DNA from 4 places in the Xenorhabdus ishibashii genome. Region 4 is predicted to be linked to each of the others. Evidence: predicted binding sites of a transcription regulator. Region 4 holds the regulator's gene; each other region holds the start of a gene.
What was found. Region 4 encodes CRP, which controls carbon source genes, mostly activating them, when cyclic AMP is high. Its sites were predicted from a motif close to ATGTGANNNNNNTCACAT; they were not measured.
Positions count from the first base shown of each region.

Region 1: the regulator CRP is predicted to act here: its motif matches at 1,822-1,839, upstream of focA (formate transporter FocA).
Region 2: the regulator CRP is predicted to act here: its motif matches at 1,919-1,936, upstream of epd (erythrose-4-phosphate dehydrogenase).
Region 3: the regulator CRP is predicted to act here: its motif matches at 2,283-2,300, upstream of cdd (cytidine deaminase).

Region 1 is NZ_NJAK01000001.1:434,428-437,746, reverse strand. Features, by position in the region: gene pflB (formate C-acetyltransferase) at 1-841, opposite strand, end outside; gene focA (formate transporter FocA) at 896-1,753, opposite strand; gene ycaO (30S ribosomal protein S12 methylthiotransferase accessory factor YcaO) at 2,079-3,319, opposite strand, start outside.
Region 2 is NZ_NJAK01000001.1:684,783-688,101, forward strand. Features, by position in the region: gene pgk (phosphoglycerate kinase) at 1-634, opposite strand, end outside; gene epd (erythrose-4-phosphate dehydrogenase) at 709-1,728, opposite strand; gene tkt (transketolase) at 2,017-3,319, opposite strand, start outside.
Region 3 is NZ_NJAK01000001.1:497,367-500,685, forward strand. Features, by position in the region: gene metG (methionine--tRNA ligase) at 1-829, shown strand, start outside; gene Xish_RS02360 (CidA/LrgA family protein) at 978-1,463, shown strand; gene Xish_RS02365 (CidB/LrgB family autolysis modulator) at 1,457-2,152, shown strand; gene cdd (cytidine deaminase) at 2,356-3,240, shown strand.
Region 4 is NZ_NJAK01000001.1:1,957,100-1,960,418, reverse strand. Features, by position in the region: gene Xish_RS09310 (phosphoribulokinase) at 14-883, shown strand; gene crp (cAMP-activated global transcriptional regulator CRP) at 1,309-1,941, shown strand; gene Xish_RS09300 (aspartate aminotransferase family protein) at 2,005-3,222, opposite strand.

The DNA.
Region 1 (3,319 bases), 1.5 Mb from region 4:
AAACGCGCCCAAAGGACATTGCAGCCCCGTTTTGCGATTTAACGGCTGCCAGATAGGCAAAATAAGTCCATTGCACGGCTTCTTTGGCATTGGTAGCAGGATTGGAAATATCATAGCCATGTTTAGCAGCCATCTCTTTGATTTGACCAAGAGCACGATGCTGTTCGACGAGTTCTTCGCGCAGGCGAATGGTCGCTTCTAAATCTTCACCATTTTCCAATTTTTCCTGTAGGGAAGTGAATTGGGCAAATTTCTCATCACGCAGGAAGTCGATCCCGTACAATGCAACGCGACGGTAATCACCGATAATGCGACCACGACCATAGGCGTCAGGCAAGCCAGTCAATACACCAGATTTACGGCATTTCAGGATATCGGGGGTGTAAACATCAAATACACCCTGATTATGCGTTTTACGATACTCAGTGAAAATTTGTTTCAGTTTTGGATCTAGATCACGATTGTAAGCTTTACAGGAACTTTCAACCATTTTAATGCCACCAAATGGAATAATGGCACGTTTCAGAGGTGCTTCGGTTTGCAGGCCAACGATTTGTTCCAGCTCTTTTTCAATATAACCCGCATCATGAGAAGTTATTGTAGATGCAATGTCAGTATCAAAATCTATCGGCGCATGGGTGCGGTTTTCGATTTTGATACCTTCCATGACTTTTTCCCACAACGCGTTTGTCGCTTCTGTGGCATCCGCGAGGAATGATTCATCACCTTCATACGGGGTATAGTTTTTCTGGATGAAATCACGGACGTTGACTTCATTCTGCCAGCTACCCTCGTTAAAGCCTTGCCATGCTACTGAGAATTTTTCGTTTAACTCGGACATGATACTTCTACCTTTTAACAGTGGAACTTTTAAGAAATCTTATGCAGAGGCGAATTAATGATTTTTGCCACCACGTAAATAAATCAACCAATAAGTCACCCCAACCAATAGCGCACCACCAATGATGTTACCTATCGTAACAGGGATCAGGTTATCGGTAATAAAGCTTGAAATATTAAGTTGAGGAAATTGTTCAGGGGTTGTTCCTACTTTCAGCCAAAATTCATCTGGTGCGAAGTTTTTGATAATGATCCCAAATGGAATTAAAAACATGTTAGCGATACTGTGTTCAAAACCGCTAGCGACAAACATGCCAATTGGCAGGATCAGAGCGAATAATTTGTCGATTAGACTGCGTCCGGCATAGCTCATCCAGACAGCGAGACATACCATCAGATTGGCTAAAATACCCAGGCATATCGCTTCGATAAAGGAATGGTGCATTTTATGATCTGCTGTCTGTAATACATTCAATCCCCAGGTTCCATTGGCAACGGCATATTGGCCGGAGTACCAAACCAAGGCCACGAAAAACAGGGCACCAATCAGATTACCGATGTACACGTTAATCCAGTTTTTGATCATTTGAGACCAGGTAATACGCCCTGTCGCTTTTGAAATAATTGTCAATACAGTGGAAGTGAAGAGATCGACACCACATATAACCACTAACATCAAGCCAAGGGAAAAACAGATCCCACCAGTTAATTTAGCCAATCCATAAGGAATGGAAGAAGTCCCTGTTGTTGCCGTAATATAAAAAACAAAAGCAATGGAAATAAATACACCTGCCATGATTGCCGATAAATAAGTCACTGCGGGATGTTTATTGACCTTATATACACCGCTATCATCAGCGATTTGTGCCATTACAGCAGGTGAAAATAAATTGAAAGGGCTGTCAGTTTTCATCCTAACACTCTCTTTGTCCTTAATTAATCATAGCACGCATTGATAGTAACAAACGGGGATTTGCCTGAATTTGATATGGATCATATTAGACCGAGAGTTTAATGAGATATGTCAGTCTGAATGTGGTGAATTGAAACTAATTATATGATTTATATATAAAAATATTTTTTAAAATTTATAAAAAATTTTTATATAAGCAGTTTTGGACTTTTAGAGCTTAAAAGTAAAATAACAGGTTAAATTGTCATTTATTTGTTATTGCAAAAATGAATTATATTTAACCTGCGGTTTACTTTTTATGATGAATAAACGTTAATGAAACAGTTTATTGTTTGATCCAAAATTCACGCTTAGCTTTTTGCAGCTTCTCATAAGCATTTAACAATGCTTGATGGGCAGGCAGTGCTTTTAATTCTGAATCAATAGGCCATAGGCCATAGAAGCAATTTTCTCCGGTAATAGCTGCGGAAGCAGTATCAACAGTATCTTGGCCGTACATTTTTACAAATGCCTGATAATATTGCTCTGGTTGGCGCTCTTCCTCTTGGGTTAACAGTAGCAGCGTTTGCAGGCAGCGATAATAGTTAGCTCGCTCAGCGGTGAAAACAGAAGCATTGAAATCCTGTGTCCATTCAACCCAAATCAGTGCTTGTTCCAAATCCCTGCCTGCCAGTGCCAGCATGGATTTCAATTCACCGATACGCAGGTTGCTCCAGCCGTTATCTTTACCCGCTGCAATTCCCAGTAATTCACGGACACGGGTGAAGTCATCTAAACCTTCATCATCTAATTGTTCGAGAAAAGCCAGATACTCTTCTGGCTGCCATTGACTCTCAGGCAATGCCAGAATGGTATCACGCAAATGCGTTCCCATAGTGTTATTGGCAATGTGCAAATCTTCAACCGGATAAATATCTGACATGCCAGGAACCAGAATGCGGCAAGCGTAAACGCCAAGATGCTCATAATCAGCGATATAGACTTCAGCATCCAGTTTATTGAAGATCCTCATCAGGGTGGTGAACTCTTCTTCTGTTGTCCCGCTGAAATTCCAGTCAACAAACTCATAATCAGCATCCTGCTTGAATAGATCCCAACTGATTGCACCACTGGAATCAATAAAGTGAGTTTCCAGATTGGTATGTTCAGAAACTTCTTCATCATCAAAACTTGGTGGAGTAAAAACGTCCAGATCTTTCAGACTACGGCCTTGCAGTAGCTCTGTGACTGTACGCTCCAGTGCAACACCAAAATCAGGATGGGCACCAAAAGAAGCAAAGCAAGTACCATTATTAGGATTGAACAGGACGACACAAATGACCGGAAACTGCCCACCCAGTGAAGCATCGTAACAATAAAGCGGGAAGCCTTCTGCCTGCAATTTATTGACTGATTCAACTACGCTTGGATAGCGGTTCATAATATCTTGTGGAATTTCCGGCAGGCTGATGCATTCTGCGATAATGCGGTTTTTTACATAGCGCTCAAATACTTCAGATAATCCCTGTACACGTGCTTCGTTCATGGTATTGCCGGCTGACATGCCGTTTGAAACATACAGATTTC
Region 2 (3,319 bases), 1.3 Mb from region 4:
TCAGTTGATCGGCAATTTTGGACAACGAATCAAGAACGGTCAGTTTGGTTGAAACCTTAGAGCCACCCACGATCGCCACCATTGGACGGGCAGGATTGTGTAGTGCTTTACCCAAAGCCTCCAGTTCACCAGATAGCAGTGGACCAGCACAAGCAATAGGGGCAAACTTAGCAACGCCATGAGTTGACGCTTGCGCACGATGGGCAGTACCAAAAGCATCCATTACATACACATCACACAGTGCAGCATACTGTTTTGATAACGTTTCATCGTCTTTTTTCTCACCTTTGTTGAAGCGAACGTTTTCCAGAACAACTAATTCGCCTTCTGCCACTTCAACACCATCCAGATAGGTTTTTTCCAGACGAACAGGAGAAGAAAGTGCTTCTTTCAAATAATCAACGACAGGTTGCAGTGAGAACTCTTCGTTGTATTCTCCCTCAGTCGGGCGTCCCAGGTGAGAAGTAACCATGACTTTGGCTCCCTGATTCAACGCAGCCTCAATTGTCGGCAAAGACGCCCGAATTCGTGCATCTGAGGTAACTTTGCCATCTTTTACAGGCACATTCAGATCAGCACGGATCAATACGCGTTTACCCGCCAGATCTAAATCAGTCATATTAATTACAGACATGGTGAATCCTCTCATTGATTCTTTATAAAATTACTCAATCTTCTGCTGTGTGCCGTTTGTGACACAACAAATGATTATTTGAAACCGGTTGCGGCCATTGCCAGTGTCGTATCAATCATGCGATTGGCAAAGCCCCACTCATTGTCACACCACACAAGGGTTTTAATCAGGTGCTTCCCGCTAACCCTCGTTTGTGTGCCATCCACAATAGCACTGTGGGGATCGTGGTTAAAATCCGTTGAAACCAACGGCAAACTAGTATAATCCACTATACCATGAAACTCTCTGGCCGCTGATTTTTGCAGGAGCTGGTTCACTTCTTCAACATTCACTGCTGCGTGGACTGTTACGCTCAAGTCAATGGCTGTCACATTGATAGTCGGTACTCGAACAGAAATCGCCTCAAACCGATCACTGAATTTAGGGAAAATACGTGTGATCCCCGCAGCCAGTTTTGTATCAACAGGAATGATAGATTGACTGGCCGCTCGCGTCCGCCGTAAATCACTGTGATAAGCATCAATCACGGGTTGATCATTCATCGATGCGTGAATGGTTGTCACCGTACCAGATTCAATATTGAACGCATCGTCCAACACTTTAATGATTGGAATGATGCAGTTTGTTGTACAGGATGCATTAGAAACAATACGATCTTCGGTAACCAATGAATGGTGATTAACACCATATACTACGGTTGCATCCAGATTATTTCCTCCCGGATGCGCAAATAGGACTTTTTTGGCTCCGCTGGCGATATGAGACTCTCCGTCTGCCCGTTCACCATACTTACCTGTGCAATCAAGAACAATATCAATGCCCAACTCTTTCCACGGCAGAGCCGAGATATTCGGTTGATGAAACAGCCGGATGCTATCGTCTCCTATTTGCAATAAATCATTATTCAGGCGTACATCCCATGCAAAACGTCCATGACTGGAATCGTATTTCAACAAGTGAGCAATGCCTTGTGCATTTGCCAACTCATTGATAGCGATCACTGAAATTTCAGCTTGACGCCCGGATTCGTAAAGAGCACGCAAGACGCTGCGCCCTATTCTTCCAAAACCATTAATCGCTACCCTGATAGTCATGTTACTCCCTGAATTTCTCCGTAGTTACGCAACCGCTTAGGATAACTGAGCAATATCTACTTGTACTGATAATTCATCACAAAATTAACCAGATTGTGACAGACAAGACATTTTATTATCTCATTTATGCACTTAACTGAAACGGTTCAGCAACCGTGAAAGCAGATTACGAGAAAAAAAGAGTGATGGCAAGCGCCATTCGTCACATTATGAAGGAAAAATTGAACAAAAAAAGAGCGCATTCGCCCTAAAATTGATGCGAATGCGCTTAATAGGATTGTTTGGCGATTATTTCAGCAAAGCTATTGCCTTGGCTACTACATTTTCAACAGTGAAACCAAACTCTTTAAACAGAACATCAGCAGGTGCAGATTCACCGAAAGTGTTCATACCGACGATAGCACCATTGATACCGACATATTTGAACCAGTAATCAGAAATACCCGCTTCGATAGCAACACGGGCAGAAACTGCCGCTGGCAATACCGCTTCACGGTATATAGCATCCTGTTTATCGAAAGCATCGGTAGATGGCATAGAAACCACGCGAACTTGACGCCCTTCAGCAGTCAGTTGTTCAGCCGCTTTCACTGCCAGTTCCACTTCGGAACCGGTTGCAATCAGGATCAATTCAGGCTGGCTTGCGCAATCCTTCAGGATGTAAGCCCCTTTCTCGATATTCGCCAATTGCTCAGCACTACGATCCTGCTGTGCCAGATTTTGACGGGAGAAGATCAATGCAGTTGGGCCATCTTTACGCTCAATCGCATATTTCCACGCAACCGCAGATTCAACCTGATCACATGGACGCCATGTACTCATATTTGGCGTTACACGCAGGCTAGCAATCTGCTCAACTGGCTGGTGAGTTGGGCCATCTTCACCCAAGCCGATAGAATCGTGGGTATAAACGAAGATACTACGCACCTTCATCAGTGCCGCCATGCGTACCGCGTTACGGGCATATTCAACGAACATCAGGAATGTTGCGCCATAAGGCACAAAACCACCATGCAATGCAATACCGTTCATGATGGCAGACATACCAAATTCACGCACACCGTAGTGAATGTAGTTACCGCCCTGAACTTCGTTCAAAGGCTTAGAGCCAGACCACATGGTCAGGTTACTCGGTGCTAAGTCAGCAGAGCCACCCATGAATTCTGGCAGAACTTGACCGAATGCTTCCAGGGCATTTTGTGATGCCTTACGGCTAGCAATGGAAGCTGGGTTTTGTTGCAGTTTTTCAATGAATGCTTTGGATTCAGTTTCCCAATTCGCTGGCAGCTCACCGCTGGTACGACGGTTGAATTCCGCAGCCAGTTCTGGATAAGCTTGCGCATATGCAGTAAATTTTTCTTCCCAAGTGGCTTCTTTGGCCTTGCCTGCTTCCTGAGCATTCCAGCCAGCGTAAATGTCCTGAGGAATTTCAAACGAAGGATGTTCCCAACCCAGTGCCTTACGAGTTGCTTCAATTTCAGCATCACCCAGCGGGGAGCCATGACACTCTTCTTTGCCTGCTTTGTTTGGTGAGCCAAAACCGATGATGGTTTTGCACATCAACAGGGATGGTTTGTTTGTTTCTTTGCGG
Region 3 (3,319 bases), 1.5 Mb from region 4:
CAACAAGCGCTTTGCCGGCAAACTGGCAGACCAACTCGCTGATCCTGCGCTATACCAGAAGTTTGTCGAAGCTGCACAGGGTATTGCAGAAGACTTTACTAACCGTGAATTCGGCAAGGCAATCCGTGAAATTATGGCACTGGCCGATCTGGCTAACCGCTATGTTGATGAGCAAGCACCGTGGGTTGTGGCGAAACAAGAAGGCCGTGATGCTGACCTGCAAGCAATCTGCTCAATGGGGATTAACCTGTTCCGCGTGCTGATGACTTACCTGAAACCCGTTCTTCCAGGTTTGGCTGCTCGAGCAGAAGCCTTCCTGAATACTGAACTAAACTGGGATGGTATCCAGCAGCCTCTGTTAAACCATGACGTTTCCCCATTCAAGGCGCTGTTCAACCGCATCGAAATGGCTAAAATTGAAGCAATGGTTGCTGATTCGAAAGAGAGCATCGAACCACAAAAAACCGTAACAGGCCCACTGGCAGATGATCCCATTCAGGACACCATTGCATTTGATGACTTTGCCAAGATTGACTTGCGGATCGCCCTGATCAAACAGGCTGATTTTGTCGAAGGTTCAGATAAATTACTGAAACTAACCCTTGATCTCGGTGGTGAGACTCGTCAGGTCTTCTCTGGTATTCGTTCAGCCTATCCTGATCCCAAAGCGCTGGAAAATCGTCTGACGGTGATGGTTGCTAACCTTGCTCCACGCAAAATGCGCTTCGGTATTTCAGAAGGCATGGTAATGGCGGCAGGCCCTGGTGGAAAAGATATTTTTCTGCTAAGCCCAGATAGTGGTGCCCAACCAGGCATGCAGGTTAAGTAATAATTGCATATCTTTGATAAATATATTTAATAATCAATTAGATAATAAAGCGGGCTCCAAAAAAGACCCGCTTTTTAATGTGATGTGTAGCACATTTACAATGTTAGTCGTATGATAAAACCCTCGCTATACTGAGGAATTATTGATTATGTCTTTCCAAAATGTGCTGATAATCGGTTGGCAATACCTGCGCGCATTTGCGCTGCTCTATTTGTGCCTGATCGCGGGGAATATTATTTCGGCACTGCTTCCCTTCTCTCTTCCCGGCAGCATTATTGGCTTACTTATCCTGTTTGGTTTACTCGCATCCCAAATTATTCCCTCACACTGGGCAAAACCAGGCTGTAGCTTGTTGATGAAAAACATGACACTGCTCTTTTTGCCTATCGGGGTGGGGATCATGGATTATTACCCACAACTTAGCCAACAAATGCTCCCCATCCTTCTTTCTTGTATCGTTAGCACAGTGATTGTTATGATCGTCGTTGCTTATAGTTCCCACTATATTCATCGTAAACGTATCATTATTAGTGCTCAGCAAATGGATACCAACCAGATGAACACTAAGCAGCAAGAATTCACCTCAACGTCAACAAATTCATCACAAGAGCCGAAAGAGAAAGAAAAATGTTAAGCCATATTTGGTGGTCACTACCGTTAACCTTGGTTGTATTTTACTGCGCTAAAAAGCTGTCAGTACGACTCAAATTGCCTATCTTTAATCCGTTATTGATCTCAATGGCCGTTATCATTCCCTTGCTGCTGCTAACTCACACTCCTTACAAACACTATTTTGCTGGCAGCCGGATACTGAACGATTTACTGCAACCTGCTGTTGTTGCTTTGGCGTTTCCTCTGTATGAACAGCTACATCAAATCCGGGCTCAATGGAAATCCATTATTAGCATCTGTTTTGTAGGCAGCATTGTCGCAATGGTTACAGGGACTGCCATTGCATTATGGGCTGGAGCTACACCTGAAATTGCAGCCTCTGTTCTCCCCAAATCCGTGACGACGCCAATCGCTATGGCTGTGGCTGATTCCATTGGTGGTATTCCTGCCATTAGCGCAGCTTGTGTCATTATGGTAGGTATTTTGGGAGCTATCTTTGGTCACAATCTATTTAACGTTCTAAAAATAAAAAACCAGGCGGCACGAGGATTGGCTATGGGTACAGCATCCCATGCGGTAGGAACGGCGCGCTGTGCGGAAATGGATCATATTGAAGGGGCTTACAGCTCACTGGCCTTAATGACCTGCGGCATTATTACTTCACTGATTGCACCTTTTCTATTTCCAGTATTGCTGCATCTATTTGGTTAACCATTTTGTGTATAACCATGACTTAAATCGTTACAAAGTCGCAACAAAAAAGCAAACAAATCCATTAAGACAGCAAAAATTCGATACAGGTTACTAAAATAATGTCTTTATTACACAGATTTCATTAATTATATGGCTTTTATCACATTGCAAACCTGAACAGACGTCCTAGAATGACCTTCAATTAATTTGGAGATCATTCTATGCAAGCTCGTTTTCACGCTATTTGGTCAGAAATGACACCTGAACTGCAAAAAGCCCTATTACCTTATATTGGCAACGACGATTTTCCAGCCATGCTGACAGCCGAGCAAGTAGAATCAATCAAACAGTTCAGCGGGTTTGATGATCAAACACTGGCATTGACCCTATTGCCATTTGCGGCAGCCTATTCCCGTGCCCCTATTTCCCATTTTTATGTTGGGGCAATTGCACGGGGAGAAAGTGGTAATCTCTATTTCGGTGCCAATATGGAATTTGCCGGCGTCCCATTACAGCAAACCATCCATGCAGAACAATCAGCCATCACTCATGCCTGGCTACATGGCGAGAAAAAGCTGGTTGCCATCACTGTCAACTATTCACCTTGTGGCCATTGCCGACAATTTATGAATGAACTGAATAGCGGGGCACAATTAGAGGTTTACCTGCCCAATCGTCCCCCCTTAACTTTGGCCGACTATCTGCCAGAAGCCTTTGGCCCACGCGATTTAGCCGACACACCGTTGTTGCTGGATGAGGTTAATCACGGCTATCGATTATCTACCAGTGATGAATTGGTGCAAGCAGCATTGGATGCAGCGAACCGCAGCCATGCACCTTATAGCCAATCCCACGCAGGAATTGCCCTGCAAGATGAACAAGGGAACATTTACACTGGCCGTTATGCAGAAAATGCTGCATTCAACCCAAGCTTACCCCCATTACAGGCAGCACTTATTTTCATGAATATGGCGGGCGGCAATTGTCAGTCCATCAAAAGGGCAGTATTGGTGGAAGGTAAAAATAACCATTTATCACAATGGAGTGCGACAGAATGTACTTTAACCGCCCTCAACTGTACAAAAATAGAACGACATACATTTTGACATATATATCATCCAATAACATTTTATTAGCTAATTCTGTATGTTATCTCTCACTTTTGCTCATAATAATCATATCTAA
Region 4 (3,319 bases):
AAGGAGTCTGTTCATGTCTGCCAAACATCCCGTCATCGCAATCACTGGTTCCAGTGGAGCAGGAACAACCACTACCAGTGTCGCTTTCCGCAAGATTTTCCAACAATTTGACATAACAGCAGCACTGATAGAAGGGGATAGTTTCCATCGTTACACTCGTCCTGAAATGGATGCCGAGATACGTAAAGCAAGAGAACAAGGCAGACATATCAGCTACTTTGGGCCAGAAGCCAATGATTTCGGTATGTTGGAAAAGACATTCTTTGAATATGGTGAAACGGGTAATGGTCGCTGCCGAAAATATCTCCATACCTATGATGAAGCCGTCCCCTATAATCAATCACCAGGGACTTTCACACCGTGGGAACCTCTGCCATCAAATACGGACGTCCTATTTTATGAGGGACTGCACGGTGGTGTTCTCACGCCACAACATAATGTCGCCAGTCATGTGGATCTATTGATTGGCGTTGTGCCTATCGTCAACTTAGAATGGATTCAAAAACTCATCCGTGATACCGGCGAGCGTGGGCATTCCAGAGAGGCCGTCATGGATTCAGTTGTCCGCTCAATGGATGACTATATCCGCTATATCACTCCTCAGTTTTCACGTACCCATATCAATTTCCAGCGTGTCCCTACCGTTGATACCTCTAACCCCTTCTCTGCCAAGTCTATTCCCTCGCTGGACGAAAGTTTTATTGTGATCCGCTTCCGTGGCCTCACTCAAATTGATTTTCCTTATTTGCTGGCTATGCTTCAGGGTTCATTTATTTCCAGTATAAATACTATCGTCGTTCCAGGTGGAAAAATGGGGCTGGCAATGGAATTAATTATGGCGCCGCTTGTTAAGCAATTACTGGAAGGCAAAAAAATTTCGTAATTTAATCCTCATTTAATTTTTAATAAGACAGGTAACAAAAAATAATGTTACCTGTTTTATTTAAATAAACAGACCATTTTTGTGACAACATTTTTTCCTTTTATAAATGTAAAATCAATAAAACCAACTCTTCTGCCTGATTTCTGGTAATCTGACAGCCAGTTTAATATGCTGAAGCGATACAGGAGAAGACAGAAAAGCTTTCCTGTGTTACAAACAAGGTTACAAGCGTGGACTGGCAAGGTATATGGATTAAGATCAATATGCCTAATATTTTGACATCTTTATAATCCATATAAAATTCCCGCTTGTCAGTTTTTCAGCAGGTTAATATGTTAATCTATTGACTTTATAAAGCCAGCCTGAAGAGGAACTACCGTTTCTCACACTCATAAAGGCAGAAATAACAACAGAGGATAAAGCGAATGGTTCTCGGCAAGCCACAAACAGACCCTACTCTTGAATGGTTTTTGTCACACTGCCATATTCACAAATATCCATCCAAGAGCACGCTTATTCATCAAGGCGAGAAAGCAGAAACGCTTTACTACATTGTTAAAGGTTCGGTTGCTGTTCTAATAAAAGATGAAGAAGGTAAGGAAATGATTCTCTCTTATTTAAATCAGGGAGATTTCATTGGTGAACTTGGATTGTTTGAAGAGGGGCAAGAGCGTACTGCATGGGTGCGAGCAAAAAGTGCCTGTGAAGTAGCTGAAATTTCTTATAAGAAATTTCGCCAGTTAATTCAGGTCAATCCTGATATTTTGATGCGTTTATCTGCTCAGATGGCAAGTCGCCTACAAACCACTTCCGAAAAAGTAGGTAACTTAGCTTTTCTGGACGTTACAGGCCGTATCGCCCAGACGCTGCTCAATTTGGCCAAACAGCCTGATGCAATGACTCATCCTGATGGTATGCAAATCAAAATCACACGTCAGGAAATTGGGCAGATTGTGGGTTGCTCGCGTGAAACGGTTGGGCGTATCCTGAAAATGTTGGAAGATCAAAACCTGATCTCTGCACATGGCAAAACCATTGTCGTTTATGGGACACGTTAATTCCCGATAAACCAGAAACTATCAGCCAGTGTATTTGTTACTTCGCACTGGCTTTATTTACTGTTATTTGTTTAACCAACGGGATATTGCCATTTCCAGCCGCATCATGCCCTCTGTGATTTTATCTTCAGGAATGATCAATGATGGCGTAAAACGCAAGATGCTGTCTCCTGCACTTAATAACATCAATCCCATTTCAGCCGTTTGCTGCAATATTTCTCTGGCTTTGCCCTGATATTCAGCCTTCAATACGGCTCCAATCAGCAATCCTTTTCCACGAAACTCATGGAATATGCCATATTTTTGGTTTATCTTTTCCAGAGCATGAATGAACATATCATGCCGTTTTTCCACGCCCATCAGTACTTCTGGCGTATTGATGATATCCAGTACGACACAACCGACACTACAAGCCAATGGATTTCCACCATAAGTCGTTCCATGTGCACCCGTTTCCATTGCCGCCGCTATTGTATCTGTCGTTAACATTGCACTGATTGGGAAACCGCCTCCCAACGCTTTTGCTGTCGTCAAAATATCCGGCTGTACGTCATAATGCTGGTAAGCATATAACTTACCCGTGCGCCCCATCCCACTTTGAACTTCATCAAAAACCAACAAAGCCTGATGCTTATCACACAATTCACGCACCCCATGCAAAAACTCCATCGTCGCAGGCGTGATTCCTCCTTCTCCCTGAATTGGCTCTAAAACAACAGCGCAAGTGCGATCATCGATTTCTGCCCTGACGGCATCCAAATCGTTAAAAGGCACATGAACAATATCAGCAGGTTTAGGTCCAAACCCTTCGGCATATTTTGGCTGGCCTCCTACCGAAACAGTGAAAAAAGTACGTCCATGAAACGCTTGATGGAAAGCAATAATTTTCGTTTTATTGGGATGATGACGAGTAATCGCATAACGACGTGCTAATTTAAATGCCGCTTCATTGGCTTCCGCTCCCGAATTCGCGAAAAAGACCTTCTGGGCAAAAGTCGCATCAATCAATTTCTGTGCTAAGGTTAAGGCAGGTTCGTTGGTAAAAACATTGCTGACATGCCACAATTTTTCACCTTGCTGTTGCAAAGCATTCACCAAAGCCGGATGACAGTGCCCCAAAGCCAGAACAGCGATACCACCGGCAAAATCGATGTATTCTTTACCCTGTTGATCCCATACTCGGCTGCCTTGCCCTTTGACAGGAATGAAATTCGTTGGTGCATAAATAGGCAACATCACTTGATCATAGGTATTTCGGTTTACTGCTTTATTTTCTACCATTTCCCTCACCTTATTTTATATCTGCCATTTCCAAATGAAATAATAATCATAAAATATGAATAAAAAATCACTTAAGGGCAAATAAAAAAACAACATA